Regions from separate parts of the Nocardiopsis sp. NPDC049922 genome, predicted to be linked through region 3. Evidence: riboswitches for the same ligand, from Rfam matches in the RefSeq annotation. Region 3 holds a riboswitch; each other region holds the start of a gene.

Region 1 (7,772 bases), on a different contig from region 3:
GTACGGGACGCCGCCAAACGCCCGTGAGGACCTCGGCGGCGCCCGTCGTCAATCGACCGCGGGGGAGGACGCCTGGGCGTGTCGGCGGACCGGGATCCGCCCCGCCAGGCGCGCGGCGCGGCCCGCGCGGACGGCGTCGCGCATGGCCGCCGCCATCCGCACCGGGTCCTGGGCGCGGGTCACCGCCGTGGCGAGCAGGACCGCGTCGCAGCCCAGCTCCATGGCCAGGGCGGCGTCGCTGGCGGTGCCGATCCCGGCGTCGACGATCACCGGGACGCCCGCCTGTTCGACGATCAGCTCCAGGTTGTGCGGGTTGCGGATGCCCAGGCCGGAGCCGATCGGCGCGGCCAGCGGCATCACCGCGGCGCACCCCAGCTGCTCCAGGCGGCGGGCCAGGACCGGGTCGTCGTTCGTGTAGGGGAGAACGGTGAAGCCCTCGTCGACGAGCCGTTCGGCGGCGTCGAGCAGCTCCACCGGGTCGGGCAGGAGGGTGTGCTCGTCCGCGACGACCTCCAGCTTGACCCAGTCGGTTCCCAGGGCCTCCCGACCGAGGCGGGCGGTGCGCACGGCGTCGGCGGCGGTGAAACAGCCCGCGGTGTTGGGCAGGGGGCGGATCTTGTTCCGGGTCAGGACGTCCCACACCGACCCCTGGGCGCCGGGCGTCACCCGGCGCATCGCCACGGTGGTCAGCTCGGTCCCCGACGTGACGAGCGCCTCCTCCAACACCTCCATCGACGGGGCGCCGCCGGTGCCGGTGATGAGCCGGGAGCCGAAGGAGACGCCGTCGATCACCAACGGGTCGTCCACGGTGTCGGTCATGGTCAGCCTCCCTGCACTGCGGTCAGGACGTCCACGCGGTCGCCGGAGCCCAGGGGCGTGTCGGCCCAGGCGGTCCGGCGCACCACCTCGTCGTTGACGGCCACGGCGATGCCGCCCGGGACCTCCCCGCCCGCCGGTGCGGCCAGGTCGCGCACGACCGCGGCGACGGTGGCGTCCTCGGCGACCTCGCGCCGGTCGCCGTTGATGATCAGTTCCACTGCTTCTCCCACGTGCTCGTGTGGCCGCCGCCCAGCTCGCGGTCGGCGGCGAAGGCGCGCGCGTACTCCGGCAGGGCGCCGCCGGTGAGGGCCTCGGCCATGACCTCGCCGGTGACCGGGGTCAGCAGGACGCCGTGCCGGTAGTGACCGCCCGCCAGGTGCACACCGGGGATCCGGGTGGGGCCCAGGAGCGGTTCGTTGTCGGGTGAGCCCGGGCGCAGGCCGACGCAGGTCTCGGTGACCTCCAGTTCGGTGACGCCCGGGACGAGTTCGCGCGCGTCCCGCAGGACCCGCCACAGCCCCCCGGCGGTCAGCGCCGTGTCGTAGCCCAGCTCCTCCTGGGTGGCGCCGACGATGACCTCCCCGTCCTCGCGCGGCACGAGGTAGACGGGGAAGCCGCGGACCAGCCCCCGGACCGTGCGCCCGACGATGGGCGGCTCCCCGGCGGGCGGGCGCATCCGCAGCAGCTGGCCCTTGACCGGGCGCAGGTGCGGCACCACCGGCTCGGGGACGGTGATCCGGTCGTTCCAGCACCCCGCCGCCAGGACCACCTGGTCGGTGGGCAGGACGTCGCCGTCCGCCAGGCGCACGCCCAGGGGCGCGCCGCCGGGGCCGCCGTCGGTGACCTCCTCGACCCGGTCGGCCAGCTCGGCCACGCCCGCCCGTACGCCCGCCACGGCCAGAGCCCGCAGCACCATCCGGGGGTCCACCGAGTGGTCGTCGGGGGCGTGCAGGCCACCGCGCACGGACGGAGCGAGCATGGGTTCCAGGCGTCGGCACTCACGGCTGGTCAGGCGCTCGCCGGCGACGCCGATGCGCCGCTGGAGGTCCTGGAGGTCGCTGAGGACGGCGAGGTCGTCGCGGTCGAAGGCGACCAGGAGCGTGCCGGTGGTGTGGTAGCCCACCCGCACGCCGCTCGCCCGCTCCAGCTCGGCGACGAAGTCGGGGTACATGCCCGTCGACCGGACGCCGAGTTCGACCAGTCGCTCCTCGCCGAACGCCGCCTCGGTGGCGGGGGTGAGCATGCCCGCGGCGACCACGGAGGAGGCCCGGGCGCGGGTGGGACGGCCGACGGGGTCGGGTTCGACGAGGGTGACGGACAGTCCGCGCTGGGCGGCGCGCCAGGCGGTGACCCGCCCGACGAGGCCGCCGCCGACCACGACCACCCGGTCGCCGTCATTGGTAGGACGACTCGCCGCGGAGCGGGGCTCGTTCGATGTGCGCATGGCGCTGGGTTCCACTCCCTTCGCCGGTATGACCCGGATCAGGTTCGTGCGGTCGGAGGCCGGATCAGCCTCCCTCTCAGCCGGGTCCACCCGGCTCCCGCGGGACGTTCGCTTCCGGGTTCATCCTAGATCAACCCGGTTCGGGGGTGGTGACGGGGATCTCGCGGGTACGCGCCGAGCACTCCCGACGAAGGTGTCCGGGCCCCTCGCCCGTGTGGCAGATTGGAGACGTGACACAACGCGAATCCGACATCGACGCACTGGTCGGCGAGTGGCTGACCCTCAGGCAGGCGGCGGCGCCGCTGGGCGTGAGCCCGAACCGGATCAAGCAGCTGATCCGGGAGAACCGCATGATGGGCGTCGTCCGCTCCGGAGAGCTGTCCATTCCGGCCGCGTTCCTGGACGGGGACGACCTCGTCAAGGGCCTGCCGGGGACACTGGTGCTGCTCAGCGACGCGGGCTTCTCCACCGAGGACGCCCTGCGCTGGCTGTTCACGCCCGACGACACGCTGCCGGGCACGCCGATCCAGGCCATGCGCGAGAACCGGGGCACCGAGGTCCGTCGCCGGGCGCAGAGCCTGGCCTTCTGAGGGGCGCGCCGTGGGGGGCCGCCCCTTGGGCGCACCACGGCACAGGCCCTAGGCTGGGCGGCGTGAGGACCAGCCACGGAACCAGCCTGCGCAAGCGCCTGGACGCATCCCTTCTGTACCTGTGCACCGACGCCCGGCGCGAGCGCGGCGATCTCGCCGAGTTCGCGGACGCCGCCCTCGCCGGGGGCGCGGACATCATCCAGCTCCGCGACAAGGGCCTGGAGGCGCGCGAGGAGATCGCCGCCCTGGAGGTGCTCAGGGAGGCCTGCGAGCGGCACGGATCCCTGCTCGCCGTCAACGACCGGGCCGACATCGCCCGCGCGGTGCGCGCCGACGTCCTGCACCTGGGCCAGCGCGACCTGCCCGTCCCCATGGCCCGGGACATCATCGGCGCGGACCCGATCATCGGCCGCTCCAACAACGACATCGACGCCGCGACCGACTCCGCCGCCGAGCTCGGCAGCGACTACTTCTGCGTGGGCCCGACCTGGGCGACCCCCACCAAGCCGGGGCGGCCCGCCGCCGGGCTGGAGCTGGTCGAGCGGGCCGCCGCGCTGGACACGGACAAGCCGTGGTTCGCCATCGGCGGGATCGACCAGTCCAACATCGACCGCGTGCTCGACGCCGGGGCCCGCCGGGTCGTGGTCGTCCGCGCGATCACCGAGGCGGAGGACCCCCGGGCGGCCGCCGCCGAGCTGCGCGCCCGTCTGGCCGCCCGCGCCTAGCGGTCCCCCGCGGCGTCACACGGCGACGTGCGACAGGGCGCTCGGGTGGCGCCGCAGGAACCCCTCGATGGACTGGGCCGGGTGCCCGGTCAGCTTCGGAACGGTGGGCGCGACCACGTCCATCTCCCCGGTGGCGATCGCCGCGTAGGACGACGCCCACCCCTCGATCGCCCACTCGGGCGCCCCGCTGGACCGGCGCGACTCCAGCGCCTCCTCCCACGTCTCCGGCACGTACCGGACGGCGCGGCCGGTCAGGGAGGAGAGTTTGTCCACGGTGGCGCCCAACGTCAGCGCCTCCGGGCCGGTGACGTCGTGGGTCGCGTTGTCGGACACGGCGATCACCGCCGGGTCGGTCAGCACGGCGGTCGCCACGTCCGCCACGTCGTCGCGCGACACCCAGGCGACCCGGCCGTCACCGGCGGGCCCGCGCACCACACCGTGCTCGTCCGCCCAGCGCGGCAGCAGGTCCAGGTACAGGCTGGGTCTCAGGAAGGTGTGCGCCACCCCGGACATCCGGATGTGCGCCTCGGTGAAGAAGTGCGTCCGGGCGAAGGTGAACGTGGCGGCCGGCCCGGCGCTGAGGAACGACAGGTAGACGATCCGCGACACCCCCGCCTTGACCGCCGCGTCCACCGCGCTCGTGTGCGCGTCGATCCGGTCCTCCGACTCGGTCGCCGACACGAGGAACAGCGTGTCCACCCCGCGGCAGGCGCGCTCGAAGTCGGTGGTGTCCTCGTAGGCCGCCATCGCCGCGCTGCTGCCCGGGTACTCCGGCGCCCGGTTGATGTCGCGGACGATGAGCCGCTGCGCCATCCCGAGCCGTGCGATCCGGGCCGCGACGCGTCCGCCGACGGCCCCGGTCGCCCCGGTCACCCCTATGGTGTGGTTTGTCATCTGATCGTCGCCCATGACACCCCATCCTGAGGGATCGGAACGGGCCGGGCGCCGAACGGCACGCGCGTTTTTGCGGCTTCCGGTCAGCGGGTGGTGCGCTCTTGGTCCTCGTCTCCGGAGGGCGCGGTGGCCGCCTCCCGGAGGGGACGCCGGTAGGACAGGCGGCGCAGCAGCACCTCGGCGGGACCGCGGCGGCCCGTGCGCTCCAGCGCGTAGGCGAACACCACGGTCACCAGCCACACCCCGGCCGCGAACAGGAACATGCTCCACGACGTCAGGTGCGCGGCCAGCCCCAGACCCCACGCGGCCAGCAGCGGCGCGCACAGCACCGACTGCGCGAGGTAGCACGAGAGCGAACGCCGCCCGGTGGCGGTCAGCGCGGTCAGCACCACGCCGGGCTCGCGCCCGCGCCGCTGGATCCGGTGGGCGATGAGCGCGATCAGCGCGACGTAGCCCAGGCCGCCCATCATGCCGGTGGTGACGTCCAGCATGGACAGCGCGTCGCCCGGAGACCAGTCCAGGACCCCGATCTGCGTCAGCGCCGTCGGGGCGCCGCCCAGCCAGCCCGCGGCGATGCCGCCGAAGGCGACCCGGCGCAGCAGGACGAGGTGGCGTCCGGGCTCCTCCAGGATCCGGCGGCGCGCGGCCCAGAACCCGAGCAGGATCGCGGTGGGGACCACCATCCCCAGCACGCCCTGGCCGAGGACGATCAGGGGCCAGGCGGTGATGCGGCCCAGGGCGGCGCCGAGCAGGGAGGGGTTCCCGATGTTCTCGGCCAGCGAGCCCATGAAGTCCGCCGCCGAGCCCTCCCCACCGGACTGCGACAGCGCGAGCGGCAGGAGACTGAGGACCGACAGCAGCGCCAGGACGCCCGTGATCGCCCCGGCCCACACCAGCAGGGTGGTGTCCCTGCGGCGGAGGAACAGCCAGCACATCAGCAGACCGGCCAGGCCGTAGGCGCCCAGCACGTCGCCCATCCACAGCAGGAGGGCGTGCACGAACCCGAACGCCAGCAGCCACAGGTTGCGCCGGCGCAGGAGGGCGGACACGTCCTTGGGGTCGGCCCCGGCGGCCTCCTGCCGCGTGGCGAGCTGCACGATCCCGTACCCGAAGAGGAACGCGAACATCGGGTAGCTGCGCGAGTCCACGGCCACGATGGTGAAGAACTGCGCGACCGCGTCCAGCGGGCCCTCGGGCTCGGGGTGGGCGCCCAGACCGCCCATCGGCACCGCCCATAGGTACCAGACCGTGTTGGCGAGCGCGATGAACAGCAGCATGAAACCGCGCGCCAGGTCCGGTGCGAGCGCCCGCTCACCCGCCCCCGCCGGCCCTCTCGACGCGGTTCTCGCAGACATGACGACGTCCCCCCGTGATCGCGATATGACTGTCGACGATTCAATCGGGTGGGAACGGCGGGCGGCAACCTACTTTCGTAGGGTTCGTCCCCGACGTCCGTCTCGGGCCGTGTGGCCCGGTACTCAGTGCGTCCGGGACGTGGCGGCCACCACGAGCCGACGCAGCGGCTCGCGGGCGTCGGCGTCCAGCTCGGGGTTCTCCAGGGCGGCCATCGCCTGCCCGGCGTACTCCTCGATGAGCGCCTCACACGCCTTGAGCGCACCGCAGTCGGCGATCAGTCCGCACATCCACTCGACCGACTCCGCGGACAGGTCCGGCGTGCCCAGCAGGGAGCGGAACCGGTCGGCGTCGGCGCGCCCGGCGCGGGCGAGGGTCTCGGCCACGACCAGGGTCCGCTTCCCCTCGCGCAGGTCGTCCCCGGCGGGCTTGCCCGTGGTGCCCGGGTCGCCGAACACCCCGAGGACGTCGTCGCGCAGCTGGAAGGCCACGCCCAGCGGCAGGCCGTAGCCGGTGTAGACCCCCTCCAGCGCGTCGAGTCGACCGGCCAGTGCCGCGCCCAGGTGCAGCGGGCGCTCGATCGTGTACTTGGCCGACTTGTAGCGCATCACGCGCAGCGCGGCCTCGCGCGTTCCGGTCCCGCGCACCTGCTCCAGGGTGTCGAGGTACTGCCCCGCCATCACCTCGGTGCGCATGGCGTCGAAGGGCCGCCGACCGGCCTGGAGCGTCTCCAGCGCGAACCCGCTGGCCTGGTACATCTCGTCGGACCAGGCCAGACAGATGTCGCCGATGAGGATCGCCGCGCCCTGGCCGAACCCCGCGCTGTCGCCGCTCCAGCCGTGCTCGGCGTGCAGGGTCTCCAGCCGTTTGTGCGTGGCGGGCAGCCCGCGGCGGGTGTCGCTGCGGTCGATGACGTCGTCGTGGATCAGCGCGCACGCCTGGAGGAACTCCAGGGACGCGGCGGCACGGGTGATCCGGTCGTCCTCCGCGGCGCCGCCCGCGCCGCGCCACCCCCAGTAGCAGAAGGTCGGTCGCAGGCGCTTGCCGCCCGTGAGCATCGCCTCGAGGGAGTCCATGGCCGGGGCCAGCTCCTCGCCGATCTCCAACAGCTGGGTCCGGTGCGCGGCGCAGAACGCGGCCAGCTCGTCGTCCACGGCCGAGCGGATCACGGACACGGGAGAGGCGGACGGGGCGGAGGAAGCGAAAGGGGCCATACCCAGCACACTAGTGGCTGGTCGGGACGGCCGGTGCGGACTCCGCGGATCGCCCACGGCCTCCGGCGCACCCCGTCCCCGGCACGCGTAAGACCATATTCGAGACAGTCCGTCTCACGGAATGGGACGATTCTTTCGATGCGCGAGGGGGCTCGCCTAAGGTTGTACGCATGCTGGCTGCACCGACACGCCCCGCGGGGCTCCGAAACCCGGCCCAACGGCCGCGTCAGATTCGTGAACTCCTCGACTCGGGCGAGCCGATGTTCTCCTTCGAGTTCTTCCCGCCGCGCGGCCCCAAGTCCCAGGCGCGGCTGTGGCGCGCCATCCGTGAGATCGAGGCGCTCGGCCCCTCCTTCGTCTCGGTCACCTACGGCGCGGGCGGCGGAACCCGCGACCTCACCGTGGAGACGACCGAGCGCATCGCGACCGACACCACGCTGCTGCCGGTCGCGCACATGACGCTGGTCGACCACTCGGTCGCCGAGCTGCGGCACCTCATCGGGCGGCTGTCCGACGCGGGCGTGTCCAACATGCTGGCCGTGCGCGGCGACCCTCCCGGCGATCCGACCGGCGAGTGGGTCCGGCACCCCCGGGGGCTGACCTACGCCGAGGAGCTGGTCCGGCTGCTCAAGGACAGCGGGGACTTCAGCGTGGGTGTGGCGGCCTTCCCGTACAAGCATCCCCGGTCGGCCGACGTCGAGACCGACACCGACCACTTCGTGCGCAAGTGCGA
Region 2 (7,772 bases), on a different contig from region 3:
GCGGCGGGCGAACCAGTCGGGGTGCTCGGTGACCCACGGGTGGTCGGGGGAGCACTGCAACGCCAGGTCCAGCGCGATCTCCAGGCCGTGCTCGGCCGCCTCGGCGACGAACGCGTCGAAGTCGGCGAGGGTGCCCAGATCGGGGTGGACCGCGTCGTGGCCGCCGTCGGCCGACCCGATCGCCCAGACCGACCCGGGTTCGCCCGGCGCCGCGGTCAGGGCGTTGCCCGCCCCCTTGCGGTGCGTGGCGCCCACGGGATGGATGGGCGGCAGGTAGACGACGTCGAAGCCCATGTCCGCGATGGCGGGCAGTCGCTTGGCGGCGCTGGCGAAGGTGCCGGAGCGTTCGTGGCCGGGGGCGGTGTCGACCTGGGCGCCCTCGGACCGCGGGAAGAACTCGTACCAGGAGCCGAAGAGCGCGCGTTCGCGGTGCACGGCCACCTGCGTCCGCCTGGAGCGGGTGACCAGTTGCCGGATCGGGTGGGCCGCCATCGCCTCGACGACCTCGGGCGTCACGGCGGCGAACCGTTCCATGGGTGGGAGCGAGGTGTCGCGCAGGGCCTTGGCGGTCCTGGTCAGCACCGGGTCGCGGGGGACGCGGCGGCCCGCGCGCGCGAGGAGGCGGGCGCCCTCCTCCAGCATGACGTCGGTGTCCTGGTCCAGTGGGAGTTTGACCCGGGCGGCGCGGTGCCAGGTGGTGAAGGGGTCGGTCCACGCCTCGACCGAGAACGACCACGTGCCCTCGCGGGGCAGGCTGACCTCGGCTTCGTGGCGGTCGGTGCCGGGGACGCGTTCGCGCATGGGCACGAGCGCCTCGCGGCGGCCCTCGGGCGAGTGGAGGACCACCCCGGCGGCGAGGGAGTCGTGGCCCTCGCGGATGACCGTCGCGGCCACGGTGAAGCGTTCTCCGGGAACGGCTTTCACGGGACCGAGATCGTTGTCTGGAGAGATGTCAAGTATGGGCAGGCGTCCGATCACTGGCTACACCGTCATTGTCGTGGTTCGGGCGTTATGGGCAGTGGGTGGCTGGGTCCCGAGTGGAAATAACGTGCTGTTAATACAACGAAAGGCAGGGTTAACGAAGAGTCCGGACAAAACTGTCCGGATTACGGCTTCGGTGCCCTCCGCTGTCTATCGTCTGCCCTCTTGTGGGGTTTGGCGGAGTGTCGGGGCCGGATAATTTATGTGATCCTCATCACACTGGCTGTTCGGGCTCATGCCTGGTATTTGGCTGGTTTCACCTGGGCAAACCTCGCAAACGGGGCATAGGGCAACGGCGAATGCGGGGGTCTCTGTGGGGGGTTCGTGGAGTTCTCTGGAGATAAGTCGGAAAACTCCACGGTCATGTTGGACTCCGGGCCGCCCTGGGTAGGGATGATGGAATGCGGCCCTGGTTCGGTGGGTCCTATTCCGGACATCCCCAGCGGTCCGGCGTGTCCCCCCTGGGAGCGTTTGCATCGGATTCGGTCGGATGCGGGGCGCCCCGGTGTCGGATTCCTCTTGATGTCGAGTCTTTTCGTGGCCACTTCGCGGCGATGATGTGGTTTTGTTGGCTTGCGCTACCTATGGTCGATCTGCGCGTTTTGCCATGGATTGAGGAAGCTTTTCATGGACACGCCGGAGACGCCGGTCCGCCCTTTGCGGTCGCCCTGGGAGGGTGGTCGGCGCGGAGCTCGTGACCCGTCGTGCGCGGCGCGAGCCAACACGGCGTGAGGGGGCGACGTGGCGGGATCGAGGGGGAGGGGAGCAGCGCGCGCGGTGAGGCCGCGCGCGCTGGCGCGACTGCTCGGTGTGTCGGTGCTCGCCGGGGCGCTGGCGGCGGCCCTGGTCCTGCCCTGGGCCGGGGCGCTGGGCGTCCTCGGCCGCGACACCGCCGCGCTCTTCATGGCGATGCCCGCCGACCTGGAGGTGCCCCACCTGTCGGAGCGGGTCGTGCTCACCGACGTCGACGGGCGGCCGTTCGCCGAGATCGCCGAACGCGAGCGCGAGGTGGTCTCCCTCGACGAGGTCAGCCCCTGGGTCCCCGCCGCCCTCCTCGCCATTGAGGACGACCGATTCCACGACCACCACGGCTTCGACCCGCGCGGTGTCCTGCGGGCGGCGCTGCTCACCGCCCTGGGCGACACGCAGGGCGGGTCCACGCTCACCCAGCAGTACGTGAAGAACCTGCTCATCGAGTCCGCGGACACCGAGGAGGAGGCGGCCCGGGCGAGCGAGCGCAGCCTGGCGCGCAAGCTGGTCGAACTTCGGTACGCCGTGGGTCTGGAGCGGCGGCTGACCAAGGACGAGATCCTGGAGGGCTACCTCAACCTCGCCTACTTCGGCGCGGGCGCGCACGGGATCGAGATCGCGGCGCGGCGGTACTTCTCGGTGCCCGCCGCCGACCTGGACCCGGGGCAGGCGGCGACGCTGGTCGGCCTGGTGCGGGCGCCCTCCTACTACGACCCGCTGACCAACCCGGAGGCCGCCCGGAAGCGGCGTGACCTCGTCCTGGAGCGGATGGTGGCCGTGGGGCGGATCAGTCGGGCCGAGGCCGACGGGTACCTGGCGCGGGACCTCGGGCTGGCGCCGACACCGCGCGGCGGGAGCTGCTACCACAGCGCGTATCCGTTCTTCTGCGACTACGTCACGCGCTGGCTGCTGCGCACGGACGTGCTCGGCGACACCGAGGAGGAGCGGCGGGCGGTGCTGCGCCAGGGCGGCATCGGCGTGCGGACCACGCTCGACCCGCGGACGCAGGCCGCGGCCCAGGAGGCGGTCGACCGGCACGTGCCGAGCGACGGGTCGACGCGGTTCGCCGCCGAGGCGGTGGTCGAGCCCGGGACCGGGCGGGTGCGGGCGCTCGCCCAGAACCTGCGGTACGGGTTCGACGAGACGGACCCGGGCACGACCGCGATCAACCTCGCGGTGGACCGGCGCGACGGCGGCACCACCGGCTACCAGGCGGGATCGACGTTCAAGACGTTCACCCTCGCCGCCGCGCTGGACGCCGGAATGGGCTACGGGACGAGTTTTCGGTCGCCCGGAACCATCTCGATCAGCGGGCTGAGGAACTGTGACGGCGGCCGGATGGAACCGTGGGACGTGCGCAACGTGGGGGAGGGTTCTTCTGGGTCGCACACCATGGTCAGCGCGACGCGGGGGTCGGTGAACACCTATTTCGCGCAGCTCCAGCGGAGGGTGGGCCTGTGCGAGACGGCGACGATGGCCGAGCGCGCGGGTGTGCACCGGGCCGACGGGGAGCCGCTGGGGGTGTGGAGCTCGTTCACGCTGGGGGACCAGGAGGTCTCACCGCTGACCCTGGCCGCCGCCTACGCCACGTTCGCCGCCCGGGGAGTGCACTGCGTGCCGGTGCCGGTCACGGCCGTGGTCATCGACCGGTCGGGTACGGGCGACGACGAGGAGATCCCGGTCGAGGCCGAGTGCGAGCGCACGGTGGACCAGCGGGTGGCCGACGGGGTGAACCACCTCCTCCAGGAGCCGTTCGACGGCGGGACCGCGAACGGGCTGGGCATCGGCCGTCCGGCGGCGGGCAAGACGGGGACGACCGACGGGGCCGCCTACGCGTGGTTCGCGGGGTACACGCCGAACCTGGCGGCGGCGGTCGCGGTCGGCGACGTGCGCGGCGGCGAGCGGCACCCGCTCCAGGGCGTGACCATCGGCGGCCGGTACTACGGGATCGTCTACGGGGGGACGCTGCCGGGCCCGATCTGGCGGGACACGATGAGCGGGGCGACCGCGTCGCTCCCGGCGGAGGGGTTCGCGGCCTCGCCCGAGGCCTATGGCGCCCCGGACGCCCAGCCGTTCGACGATGGGGGCGACGGTGATTCCGGGCGCGCCGAGAGGAGCGGGGTTTTCGACGAGGGTGGGGCTCCTGGGGATGCTGAGCCCTCAGGGAACGCTGGCAACGCTGAGCATCCGGAAAGTGCTGGTGGTGCTGAGCCCCCGGAAAGTGCTGGCAACGCTGGTTCCACGGAGGGTGCTGGTGGTGTCGAGCCCCCGGAAAGTGCTGGCAACGCTGATTTCGCGGAGGGTGCTGGTGGTGCTGAGCCCTCAGAGAGCACTGGGGAGACCGAGAACAGCGGAGAAACGGGAGACACCGGGGGTGCCGAGGCGTCCGAGGGCGGTCAGAGCGGCACCGGGGACGCCAGCGACGCAGGAGACGAGGACCCCTCGGAGGATGCCGATGGTCTCGGCGGTGCTGGGGAAGCCGAGGGCGACACGCGGAGCGAGGGATCCGCGGGCGGTTGAAGCCGGGGACGGCTGTGAGGTCCGTGAACTGGGTGGCTTTTCCGGAGCGCGGCGCACGCGTGCCGCGGGGCGCCGGGGAGCGCGGGACCGCCGTGGCGGCCGGGCTCGCGGGCGTTCGTCGGCGACGACGGGCGGCCCTCGTCGGGGGCGGCTGGCGGCGTGTGCCGGGTGGTGCGTGTCACCACCAGGCAGTACGTCCCGCATAATGGTGCATAACCGACAGGGGAGCGCATGAGCGCTGAGAGTGCGGCACCGTCGCCGCAGACCCTTACACACCTGATCTGGGTCATGCCAGCGAAGGAAGTCGTAGGAACCGCCGCCGGTGGCGTGTGTCCCGCGCACCGGCACGAGTCCGGTGCGCGCCGCGCGCGGCCGGAGGCGCTCTTGGCCGCGACCCCTCGTCACCCGACGAAGGGACAGGAATGAGCACCGACACCACCAAGTCCGGCTTCTGGCAGGACGTCCTCACCCGGCTGCGCGGCTGGCGGACGGTCGACATCGTGGTCGCCGCCGTCATCGGCGTCGCCATCGGCGTTGTCTTCTGGCTGTGGAACATCGTGTGGACGGTCACCACGCCGCTGTTCGTGGGCTTCCCGCCCGGACAGGCCGTCGTCTACGGCATGTGGCTGATCTCCGGCGTGCTGGGCGGACTCATCATCCGCAGGCCCGGCGCCGCCCTCCTCACCTCGATCGCCGCCGCCTCCGTCTCGGCGGTGCTCGGCACCCAGTGGGGGATCATGGTGATCCTCGACGGCACCCTCCAGGGCATCCTGCCCGAGCTGGTCTTCCTCGCCTTCGGCTACCGCCGCTGGGGCATGGGCGTGGCCGTGCTCGCCGCAGCCGTCGCCGGGATCTCCCCCGCCATCCGCGACAACATCACCTACAACGTCGCCTGGCCGCTGGAGTTCAAGCTCGCCTACGGCCTCATCGTCATCGCCAGCGCCGCCGTCATCGCCGGTGTCGGCGCCCGCCTCATCACCACGGCGCTCGCCCGGACCGGCGCGCTGGCCCCCTTCCCGTCGGCCAAGGGCTGACCGGGGTGGGCTCTCGTACGGCGGGAGGCCCCGGCGCGCGCGTCGAACTCTCCGGTTGGGGCTGGCGTCACTCCGGTCGCCGGGCGCACGCGCTGCGCGGCGTGGACCTGACGGTCGAACCCGGCGAACGTGTGCTGCTGCTCGGCGCCTCGGGCGCGGGCAAGTCGACCCTGCTGCACTCGCTCGCCGGGCTCACCGGCGCCGACAGCGCCATCAGCGGCGACCAGGAGGGCACGCTCCTGGTGGACGGCGAACCCGCCGACCGGCGTCGGGGCGTGGTCGGCCTGGTCAGCCAGGACCCCGAGACCCAGCTCGTGATGGCCCGCGCCGGGGACGACGTCGCCTTCGGGTTGGAGAACCTGGGCGCGGCCCCGGACCGGATCTGGCCGCGCGTCGACGGCGCCCTGGCCGAGGTCGGCTTCCCGTACGGGCGGCGCCACTCGACCGGGGCCCTGTCCGGCGGCGAGAAGCAGCGCCTGGTCATCGCCGGGGCGCTGGCCATGCGCCCGCGACTGCTCCTGCTCGACGAACCGACCGCCAACCTGGACCCGGCCGGCGCCGCACTGGTGCGCGGCGTGCTCCAACGGCTGTTGGCCGAGACCGAGGCGACGCTCGTCCTGGTCGAGCACCGCGTGGCCGACGTCGTGGACCTGGTCGACCGAGTGGTCGTCCTGGAACCGGGCGGCGGAGTGATCGCGGACGGCGCGCCCCAGACGGTCTTCGCGGAGCACGGACGCGCCCTGGCCGACCAGGGCGTGTGGATCCCCGGGAACGAGCCCGAGCCCGACCTCTCCCCGGCCCCCGGCGGCACGACGCTGCTCGAGGCGGTCGGCGTCGCCGCGCGCACCCCGGTCGAACTGGGCGCGCGGTCGGCGCCCCCGCGCACCGTGCTGGCGGGGGTCGGCCTCGCCGTCGAGGCCGGGACCGCCACCGCGCTGACCGGGCCCAACGGCGCGGGCAAGTCGACGCTGCTGATGCTGCTGGCCGGACTGAGTAAGCCGTACCGCGGCGCCGTGCACCCGCGCGGCCCGCTCGCCGAGGTCGACCGGCGCCCGCTGCGGCGCTGGCCCGCGCGCCGACTGGCGCGGCACGTCGGCACGGTCTTCCAGCACGCCGAGGACCAGTTCGTCACGCCCACGGTGCGCGAGGAGCTGCTCTTCGCCCCGCTGCGGGCGGGGATGGACCGGGGCGCGGCCGACGCGTGGGTCGACGAGCTGCTGGAGCGGCTCCGGCTGACCAGGCTCGCCGACGTGCACCCCTACACCCTCTCCGGAGGGGAGAAGCGACGGCTGTCGGTGGCCACCGCGCTCAGCTCGGGCCCCGCGCACGCGCCGGACGTCCTGACGCTGGACGAGCCGACCTTCGGCCAGGACACCCGGACCTGGACGGAGCTCGTGGAGCTGCTGGGCGCGCTGCGCGCCGAGGGGCGGGCCGTCGTCATGGCCACCCACGACGAACTGCTGCTCCGGCACCTGACCGACACACGGGTACGGGTGGCGGACGGCGGCGTGGCGCCCGTGGACGCGGTCGCCGCCGACCCGGAAGGGGGGACCGCGTGAGCGCGCGGAAGGAGCGTCCCGCGCAGGCGACGGCGGGCGACACCATGACCCTGGACGTGCCCCGGGAAGGCGGCGTCCGGTACTGGATGACCGGGCTCAACCCCGCGGCCAAGCTCCTGGCCGCCCTGATCCTCGCCCTGGGCCTGGTCCCCGCCGTGGACGCGGTCACCGGCGGGGTGGTGTTGGCGGCGGTCGTGCTGTCGGTCCCCTTCAGCGGGATCGACCGGCGCACGCTGGTGGTCCTGGGCGGTCCCTTCCTCCTCATGGGGCTGTCCAGCGGCGCGGTCAACTACCTCTACGGCGAGCACGGGCTGGAGGGGGCGGTGGGGGCGGCCGTGCGGCTGCTGGCGATCGCCCTGCCGGGGCTGCTGGCCGCCGCGAGCAGCGACCCCACGGAGATGTCGGACGGACTCGTCCAGAAGCTGCGGGTGCCCGAGCGGCCCGCGATGGGCGTCCTGGCGGCGCTGCGGCTGATCCCGCTGCTCGCCCACCAGTGGCGCACGATCACGCTCGCCCGCCGGGCGCGCGGGCTGGAGGCCGGGTACCACCCGTTGCGTGTGGTGTCGCTGTTCTTCGGACGGCTGTTCGCGCTGTTGGTGCGCTCGATCCGGACCGGAACGCTGCTGGCCACCGCCATGGACGCGCGCGGGTTCGGCACCGGCCCCCGGTCGTGGGCGAGGGAGAGCCGCTGGCGCCGCTCGGACAGCCTGCTGCTGGTCGCCTCGGTCGTGCTGCTCGTGGTCGCCTACACGGTGTCCGAGCGTCTGGGGACCCTGGTGCTGCTCTTCTCCTGACGCGGGTGATAGGCAGTCCGAGTAGTAGGTAGTCCGAAGACTTCGTCAGCGAAGGAAGTGAGGTGGAGCTCGTGGGCGAGTTCGTGCGGGTGGAGACCGACGAGGAGCACTCCGCGGTCGCCGTGATCCGGATC
Region 3 (7,772 bases):
CGAGGCCGCGAACTCCTCGGACTTGTCGGCCATGCCCCGCTCGATCGCCTCGACGGTGTCCAGGCCGTTCTCCTCGGCGTACCTGCGCACGTCCTGGGAGATCTTCATCGAGCAGAACTTCGGCCCGCACATGGAGCAGAAGTGCGCGGTCTTGGCCGGTTCGGCGGGCAGCGTCTCGTCGTGGAAGGACTGCGCCGTCTCCGGGTCCAGCGACAGGTGGAACTGGTCCTGCCAGCGGAACTCGAACCGCGCCTTGGACAGCTCGTCGTCCCACTCCTGCGCCCGGGGGTGGCCCTTGGCCAGGTCGGCGGCGTGCGCGGCGAGCTTGTAGGTGACCACACCGGTCTTGACGTCGTCCCGGTTGGGCAGGCCCAGGTGCTCCTTCGGGGTGACGTAGCACAGCATCGCCGTGCCGTGCCAGCCGATCTGGGCGGCGCCGATGGCGGAGGTGATGTGGTCGTAGCCGGGGGCGATGTCGGTGGCCAGGGGGCCGAGCGTGTAGAACGGCGCCTCGCCGCACAGCTCCTCCTCCAGGCGCACGTTCTCCGCGATCTTGTGCATCGGCACGTGGCCCGGTCCCTCGATCATCACCTGCACGTCGTGCGCGCGGGCGATGTGGGTGAGCTCGCCCAGGGTGCGCAGCTCGGCGAACTGGGCCTCGTCGTTGGCGTCGGCGATCGAGCCGGGCCGCAGACCGTCACCGAGGGAGAAGGTGATGTCGTACTCGCGCAGGATCTCGCAGAGTTCCTCGTAGTGGGTGTAGAGGAAGCTCTCCTTGTGGTGGGCCAGGCACCACGCGGCCATGATCGAACCGCCGCGCGAGACGATCCCGGTGACGCGCCGGGCCGCCAGCGGCACGTAGCGCAGCAGCACGCCGGCGTGGACGGTCATGTAGTCGACGCCCTGCTCGGCCTGCTCGATGATGGTCTCGCGGTAGATCTCCCAGCTCAGCTTGGTGGGGTCGCCGTTGACCTTCTCCAGGGCCTGGTAGATGGGGACCGTGCCGATCGGGACCGGCGAGTTGCGCAGGATCCGTTCGCGGGTCTCGTGGATGCGCCTGCCGGTCGACAGGTCCATCACGGTGTCGGCGCCCCAGCGGGTGGCCCACACCATCTTCTCGACCTCCTCGGGCACGGAGGAGGTGACCGCGGAGTTGCCGATGTTGGCGTTGATCTTCACCAGGAAGTTCTTGCCGATGATGGTCGGCTCGGACTCCGGGTGCCTGCGGTTGACGGGGATGACCGCGCGCCCGATCGCTATCTCCTGGCGCACGAACTCGGGGTCCATGTGCTCGCGGGCGGCCACGAACCGCATCTCGGGGGTGATGATCCCGGCCTTGGCGTAGGCCAGCTGGGTGACCGCTCCGTCGACGGGCTCGCGGGCGTCGATCCACTCCTGCCGCGTGCCGGGCAGGCCCCGGTGGACGTCGATGTCGGCGGTGGAGTCGGTGTACGGACCTGACGTGTCGTACAGGTCGAAGTGGCTGCCGTTGCTCAGTTCCACCCGGCGCTGCGGGACGCGGAGCGTGAAACCGGCGGGGTCGTCGATCTCACGGTAGACCTTCCGTGATCCCATGATGGGACCCGTGGTCACCTGGTGCTCGTCGGCGGTGGAACTCGTGGCGCGGCTGTCCGTAGCCGTCATGGCATGCCTCCCTACGTCGGAATTACCCGAACAGGTTCTGCGGTCGGCGACACCGTTGAGCCGCCCTCTCAGCCCGCCATGGCGCGAGCTCCCGCGGTATTCACATGTGCGCACGTCGGGGATGGGATGAGTGACGTGCGTGCGCCCCGTACGGGGCGCGTGGCCGTGTGGCCTCGCACACCATACACAGAGGTCCCCGGGCCGTGTCCAGCCGCCCCCGGGTCAGAAAAGTGTGTCCGGCGCGTCATCCTCCGTGGCGGACACGGGGGTGAGGAGTTCGGGGCCGTTGTTCTTGATGCTGTTGACGTCGGTGGAGACCTCGTCGATCGCGAACCGGTCGACCGGCGTCCCGGCCATGACGTGGGCGAGGTCGTCCGCGCCGGAGTCGGGGTCGAGCCAGGTCGCCCAGTCCCGCCGGGGGACGATGACGGGCATGCGGTCGTGGATGTGGGCGAGTCCGGGCGCGGCCTCGGTGGTGATGACCGCGCAGGTCCACAGCCAGGCGGCGGGGTCGTTCTCGTCGGCCTCCGGGTCGCGCCAGCGTTCGAAGATCCCGGCCAGGGCCAGCGGCTCGCGGTCGTCGTAGTGGACGGCGAACGGCTTCTTGGCGGATCGGGCCTTGCGCTTGCGGTGCTGGGGGTCGGTCGCGGGCGAGGTGCCCGCCTCGGCGCGGCCGTCGGCCCCGATGAGCTGCCACTCGTAGTAGGCGTCGGCGGGCAGCAGGCACCTGCGGCGGCGGAAGGCCGCGCGGAAGGCGGGCTTGTCGGCGACGGTCTCGCCGCGGGCGTTGATCATCCGGTAGCCGACGTTGCGGTCCTTGGCCCACGACGGGACCAGCCCCCAGCGCAGGGTGCGCAGGTGGCGCGGCCCGGCGGGCTCGTCGTCGGCCTCGGCGCCGCGCGGCGGCGGGCCGAGCACGGCGTACACCGGCTTGCCCGGGGAGACGTTGTAGTCCGGCGGCAGGTCGTGCAGCGGGGGCCACGCCCGGGGGTCGGCCTCCTCGGCGATCGTCTCCTCGGGGAGGTCGAAGGCGAGCTGGAGCTGGTGCACGTTCCGGGACTGGGCATAGCGACCGCACATGCGCACGATCCTACGGCCTGTCCCGCGCCTCCCCGAGGCCGCCGACCCGGTCACCGTGTTCGTCCAGGTCGCGCCTGCGTCGATGGGCGGTCTCGCGGGTCCGCCACGCCTGGACGAGACCGGCCAGCACCGCCAGACCGCCCAGGGGCACGAGGATCCAGGGCGCCCAGGTGTCGAGGGCGGTGAGCAGGAAGGCCCGGACGCGCGCCTGTTCGGCGAGGGTGGTCACCTGCCCCTCGGACAGGGTGAGCTCGGCCGACAGCAGCCCGACCTCGCCGCCCCCTCCGCGCGGGCGGAGGCGCTCGGCGCGGGTCTCCTGGGCGTTGACGACCAGGCCGCTGACGGGCTCGACCCAGTAGGTGCGGGTGATCTCCACCCAGCGCGCCGCCGTGACGGTGCCCTCGGCGTCGGCCGTGAACAGCGCCGCGGGCACCGACCGGGCGGAGTCGGGAACCTGGGTGGCGTCGATCGTCTGGACGTAGCGGCGGACGGGGATCCCGGCGACCTGGTCGGCGCCGTCGTACTCCAGGAGCGGGGCCGAGCGGACCTCGGCGTCGTAGTGGGTGACGTCCTCGGCGGGGGCGCCCGCGGGCCAGTGGAGGACGAGCCCGGCCTGCCGGATGGCCCGGTCGCCGTTGACGTGCTCGCCGCAGCAGTTGACGGCGCGGCCGGTCACGCGGTCGACGATGACGCGGCGGCTCCAGTGGTCGATCATCCGCTCGGGGGTCGAGACGTCCACGGACATCTCCCACGCCGACCAGTCGCCGCCGTGCGGGGTGGCGTCGATCCGGGTGACCCGCCGGACCTCGACGCCCTGCCGCAACGACCAGGTGGCCGCGTCGAGGTAGGCGGCGTCCTCGTCGACCATCCGGAGTTCGAACTCGGCGGATGCGGGCAGGAGTGCGACGCGGTCGTGCACGTAGAGGGGCAGGAGGGCGGCCAGCGTCAGCAGGAAGGCGCCCAGGGCGACGAGGAAGGTCCCCCGGGACGCCTCAACCGGTGCGCTCATGTGCGGGCCTCCTCGACGTCGGCGTCCGGCGCGGGCGCGGATCCGTTCCCGTGCCCGTTGGCGGCGGCCGTCCCGGCCGGGTACGCGGGCTGGTCGAACGGCACGGCGCGACGCCCTTCGGCGGCCCGGCCCCGGGCCGTGACGGGCTCGGGGCCGTCCTCCCCGCGCTGGCCGAGCGCGAGGACGAGCCGGGTCAGGGCGGGCAGGCACAGCGCCTGGGCGACCCAGCCGCGCAGCGCTCCCCCGAACACCTCCGTGACGTCGTGGAAGGGCATGTACAGCGCGAGGTGCGTGCCGACGGCCATCGCCACCCCGGCCAGGGCGAGCGAGACCGCGACCGTCCACGGACCGGCCAGGTGGGGCAGCGCGCGCCCGCCGAGCGACGGCCGCCCCGGCCGGGCGTGCCGCAGCCCCTTGGGCGCCCGTCGGCCGAGCCACCAGACGCACAGCAGGATCACCCCGACCACGGCGGCTCCGGCCGCGCCCGCCACCCACACGCCGTAGGCCAGGCCGAGGGGCAGGACCGCCCACCGACTCAGCCAGCCGGGTCCGGCGGCGGGCAGCGGGCGTCCGCCGCGTCCCGTCGATCCGGCCGCGCGCGCGAGCGGGCCCGCGAGCCTGGCGGGCACGAGCCGCCGGGGCCACACCGCCAGGACCACCAGGAGCCCGGCCAGCCCGGCGCCGACCGCGAGCGTGGCCTGGTAGGAGGTGTCGGGCACATAGGTCAGCGTCACCGTGCCCCGGCTGCCCGCCGGGAGCACCCAGCCCTGCTTCCAGCCCTCCAGCCGGACCGGCTCCAGCGTCCCCTCGGTGCCGGACAGGGTCGCCTCCCAGCCCTCGTTGAAGTTCTCGTTGACGACGAGCAGGCTCTCCTCGTCGACGGAGACGTCGAAGCGGCGCTCACCCGGTCCCCACGCGTGCACCCGCTCGACCTCGGCCGTCTCGACCGGCTCCCGGTCGGCCAGGGACGTGTCCCCCTCGACCAGGGCCGAACGCACGTCGTAGCGGTTGCCCGGGTCGACGACGATCCGGTTCTCCCCCTCGGCCAGGTCGAGGTCGGTGCAGCTCTCGTAGCGCAGCGGACGCCCGGTGAGCTGGTCGGCGAGCGTGCCCTCGGTGATCCGGGTCTCCACGCGCCGCCCGTTGACGCGCAGCATGGGGCCCAGGCCGCAGGCGGTGGCGGCGTCGCCCTCGGGCAGCGGGTCCACCGGGTCGACTCCGGGCAGCGTGATGGTGCCGATCTCCAGGTCCTGGCCCTCGGGACGCTCGAAGGTCACGCGCAGCGAGTCGGCGGTGAGCTCGGCGAAGTCGACCCGGCCGCTGCCGTCCAGCCAGCCCTCGCGCACGGTGTCGCCGCCCTCGACGGTGACCCGGATCGGCCGGAGCACGCTGTCGGCGCGGGGGAAGGACACCTCCAGGTGGTCGAGTGCCGTCGGCTCGCCGAGCTCGATGTCGAGCCAGGGGTGCTTCTCCTCCGGGTCCGGGTACCAGACGGTGGAATCGTCGTCGTCGAGCGTGCCCCGGCCCATCGCGGCGGGGTGCTCCACGGCGGTGGAGGAGGCGGTCACGCGCGGGTGGCCGCCGGCGCGGTTGGCGGCGTTCTCCGCCTCGCGCGGGTCAGTGAGCACCACCTCGCCGGACACCCGGTGCGCGCCCGCCGCCGAGGCGGCCGACAGCTCGAACGTCCGGTCCAGGCGGCTGGCGTCCTCGCCCTGGACCTCCAACCGGGAGTTGCACACCCACACGTGCGAGCCCTCCATGCACCCGGGCGCGGTGCCGGTGGAGCCGGTGAACAGCAGGGTGTCGGCGTCGGCGGGCCCCGGCACGCGCAGGGTGCGGGCGGCCTCCAGCCCCGGCAGGGACAGGGAGGTGATGCCCACGCGGGTGCCGAACCGGTACTCCGGCTCCCAGGCCAGCTCGTCCACGCGCACGCGCAGGGTCGAGGTCCGGCCGGGCGGGGTCATGAGCTCCTGGGGCTCGCCGGTCTCGGCGACGGGCACCTCCGTCTCGCCGGTGTCGGTGATCACGGTGACCCGGGAGGGCGGCGGCTCCCCGGGCAGCTGGTCGAAGGCGACGGTGAGCCCGCTGACGTCGCGGGGTTCGGTGAACTCGACCTCCAGCCACTGGCCGAGCGCCCCGGTGAAGGCGCTGGACCGCCACGCGGTGGTGAGGTCGTCGTCGAGGGCGGCGTGCGGCGCGTGGCCGGGGTCGCGGTCGGAGCCGCGCGCCCCGGCGCCGCTCTCGGAGGAGGAGGCGCCGACCGAGGCGACGCCCAGGTCCTCGGCGTGGGCGACGTAGGGCTCCCACGCCGGGTCGAGGATGTCGGGTGCGGGGACGTCGCGTTCGGGTTCGGCGTCCTCGGTCAGGGTGGCCGAGACGTTGCGCCGCACGTCCGGGTAGACGACCTCGCGGCGGCGCGCGGAGTCGGTGACGACGGTGTCCTCGGCGTCGATCGCGTCCGCGCCCGGGTCGTCGCCGAGCACGACCGGGCGGTCGTCGTTGATCAGGCCCTGTTCGGCCAGGTGGAGGAGGGACTCGGGGCCGCCGGTGACGCGGACGGTCGCGTCGGCGGGCACGGTGCCGACCGTGGGCGCGGCGTCGGCGACCTCGTAGATCGTCAGGGCCGGGTAGGGCTGGTCGAACCAGCGCGCGGCGGGCTGGTGGTCGAGCGAGCCGATGACCGGGCCGAACTCGGCGGCCTGGCTGATCCCCGGCGAGTCGGCCAGGGCCTGGTGGACGCGCGCGGGCCAGCCGCCGTTGTTGGCGGCGCGCTGGAGGTCGTTGCGGACGATGAGGTGGGTGACGCCCATGCGGGCGAGGGTGTCGGCGAGCCCGGCCGAGCCGCGTCCGGACGAGACCCGCTGGTCGATCTCCTGGGTGAGGCGGGAGACGCCCGCCGAGCCCCACGGGATGATCTGGTGGTTGGTCCAGGCGCCGGTGAGCAGCGGCTGCATCGGTTCGTCCAGCGGGCGGCCCCACTCGTACTCGCCTCGGGCGGAGCCGGGCAGGGCCATCGTCATGCCGCGTTCGTCGGCCCGCTCGTTCAGCCAGTCGGCGGCCTCGCGCCAGTGTTCGGGCAGCGACTCGTACCCGCCGCGCGGGGCGATGCCGACCGTGGCGATCGGCAGGAGCGTGGCCAGGAAGACGGCGGCGCTCGCGCCCGCGACGGCGCGGCGGACCCGGGGCGCGGCGGCGGCCCCGCGGCGTTCGGCGCGGTCGCGGGCCACGACCACGGGCAGGTGGGCCAGGCCGAGGACGAGCGGCAGGCGGATCAGCGCGTCGAACTTGTGGACGTTGCGGAACGGCGCGAGCGGGCCGTCGAGCAGCTCCCGCATGAGCGGGGCGAAGGGGCCGGTGAGGTCGCCGGTGAAGCCCGCGACGATGATCGCCGTCCCGGTGAGGACGCAGGCGATGAGGAAGAGCCGTTCGGGGGTGCGGCGGTTGATGAGTCCGGCCAGCCCGAGCCCGGCCACCACGGCGGTGAGCGCGATCAGCCAGGGGGTGGTCGACAGCGCGGCCCCCGACGGCAGCGCGGTGTTGCCCTGGTCGGGGAGGAAGCCCATCCAGTTCGAGGTGCCGCGCACGGCGTTGAGCAGGGACGTCACGCCCGTGGTGACGGCCGCGTCCTCGGTGTAGGGCATGAACGAGAACACGTACCGCGACATCAGCAGCAGCGGTGCGACGTACCAGAACGACGCGAGCACGAGCGCGCCCGTCCACCAGGCCATGAGCCGCCGCGTGCGTGGGCCGCGCGCCCGGGTGACCAGGTAGAGGCCGGGCACGATGAGGACTGCCAGTTCCGAGGCGGCGTTGGTGCCGCCGCACAGCAGGAACGCGAGTCCGGACAGCAGTGCGGCGCGGGCCGGGGAGAGCCTGCCCTGGGCGCCCAGCACCAGCGGCAGCAGGATCCACGGCATGAGCAGCATGGGCTGGAGCTCGGCCGAGTTGTAGGAGAGCAGGGTCAGCACGCGCGGTGCGAGGGCGTAGGCGACCCCGGCGAGGATGCGGGTGTTGACCGTGCCCAGACCGAGCGCGCCGG

Evidence for each region. A riboswitch is a leader RNA that binds a small molecule or an ion and turns the genes downstream of it on or off. The one in region 3 is predicted to bind thiamine pyrophosphate.
Region 1: another riboswitch for thiamine pyrophosphate. It lies ahead of thiO (glycine oxidase ThiO); the one in region 3 lies ahead of thiC (phosphomethylpyrimidine synthase ThiC).
Region 2: another riboswitch for thiamine pyrophosphate. It lies ahead of AB0I72_RS11830 (ECF transporter S component); the one in region 3 lies ahead of thiC (phosphomethylpyrimidine synthase ThiC).

The regions. Positions count from the first base shown of each region.
Region 1 covers NZ_JBFAME010000018.1:70,529-78,300, reverse strand. The annotation lists gene AB0I72_RS25175 (thiazole synthase) at 49-819, opposite strand; gene thiS (sulfur carrier protein ThiS) at 822-1,037, opposite strand; gene thiO (glycine oxidase ThiO) at 1,028-2,263, opposite strand; TPP riboswitch at 2,261-2,374, opposite strand; gene AB0I72_RS25160 (Rv2175c family DNA-binding protein) at 2,494-2,853, shown strand; gene thiE (thiamine phosphate synthase) at 2,916-3,578, shown strand; gene AB0I72_RS25150 (SDR family oxidoreductase) at 3,594-4,487, opposite strand; gene AB0I72_RS25145 (DUF418 domain-containing protein) at 4,556-5,827, opposite strand; gene AB0I72_RS25140 (polyprenyl synthetase family protein) at 5,951-7,039, opposite strand; gene AB0I72_RS25135 (methylenetetrahydrofolate reductase) at 7,300-7,772, shown strand, end outside.
Region 2 covers NZ_JBFAME010000005.1:164,487-172,258, reverse strand. The annotation lists gene AB0I72_RS11840 (alpha-1,4-glucan--maltose-1-phosphate maltosyltransferase) at 1-978, opposite strand, end outside; gene AB0I72_RS11835 (transglycosylase domain-containing protein) at 1,759-4,251, shown strand; TPP riboswitch at 4,463-4,571, shown strand; gene AB0I72_RS11830 (ECF transporter S component) at 4,674-5,285, shown strand; gene AB0I72_RS11825 (ABC transporter ATP-binding protein) at 5,291-6,844, shown strand; gene AB0I72_RS11820 (energy-coupling factor transporter transmembrane component T) at 6,889-7,638, shown strand; gene AB0I72_RS11815 (enoyl-CoA hydratase-related protein) at 7,701-7,772, shown strand, end outside.
Region 3 covers NZ_JBFAME010000009.1:275,010-282,781, forward strand. The annotation lists gene thiC (phosphomethylpyrimidine synthase ThiC) at 1-1,644, opposite strand, end outside; TPP riboswitch at 1,636-1,749, opposite strand; gene AB0I72_RS18665 (SOS response-associated peptidase) at 1,867-2,724, opposite strand; gene AB0I72_RS18670 (DUF3068 domain-containing protein) at 2,735-3,733, opposite strand; gene AB0I72_RS18675 (alpha-(1->3)-arabinofuranosyltransferase) at 3,730-7,772, opposite strand, start outside.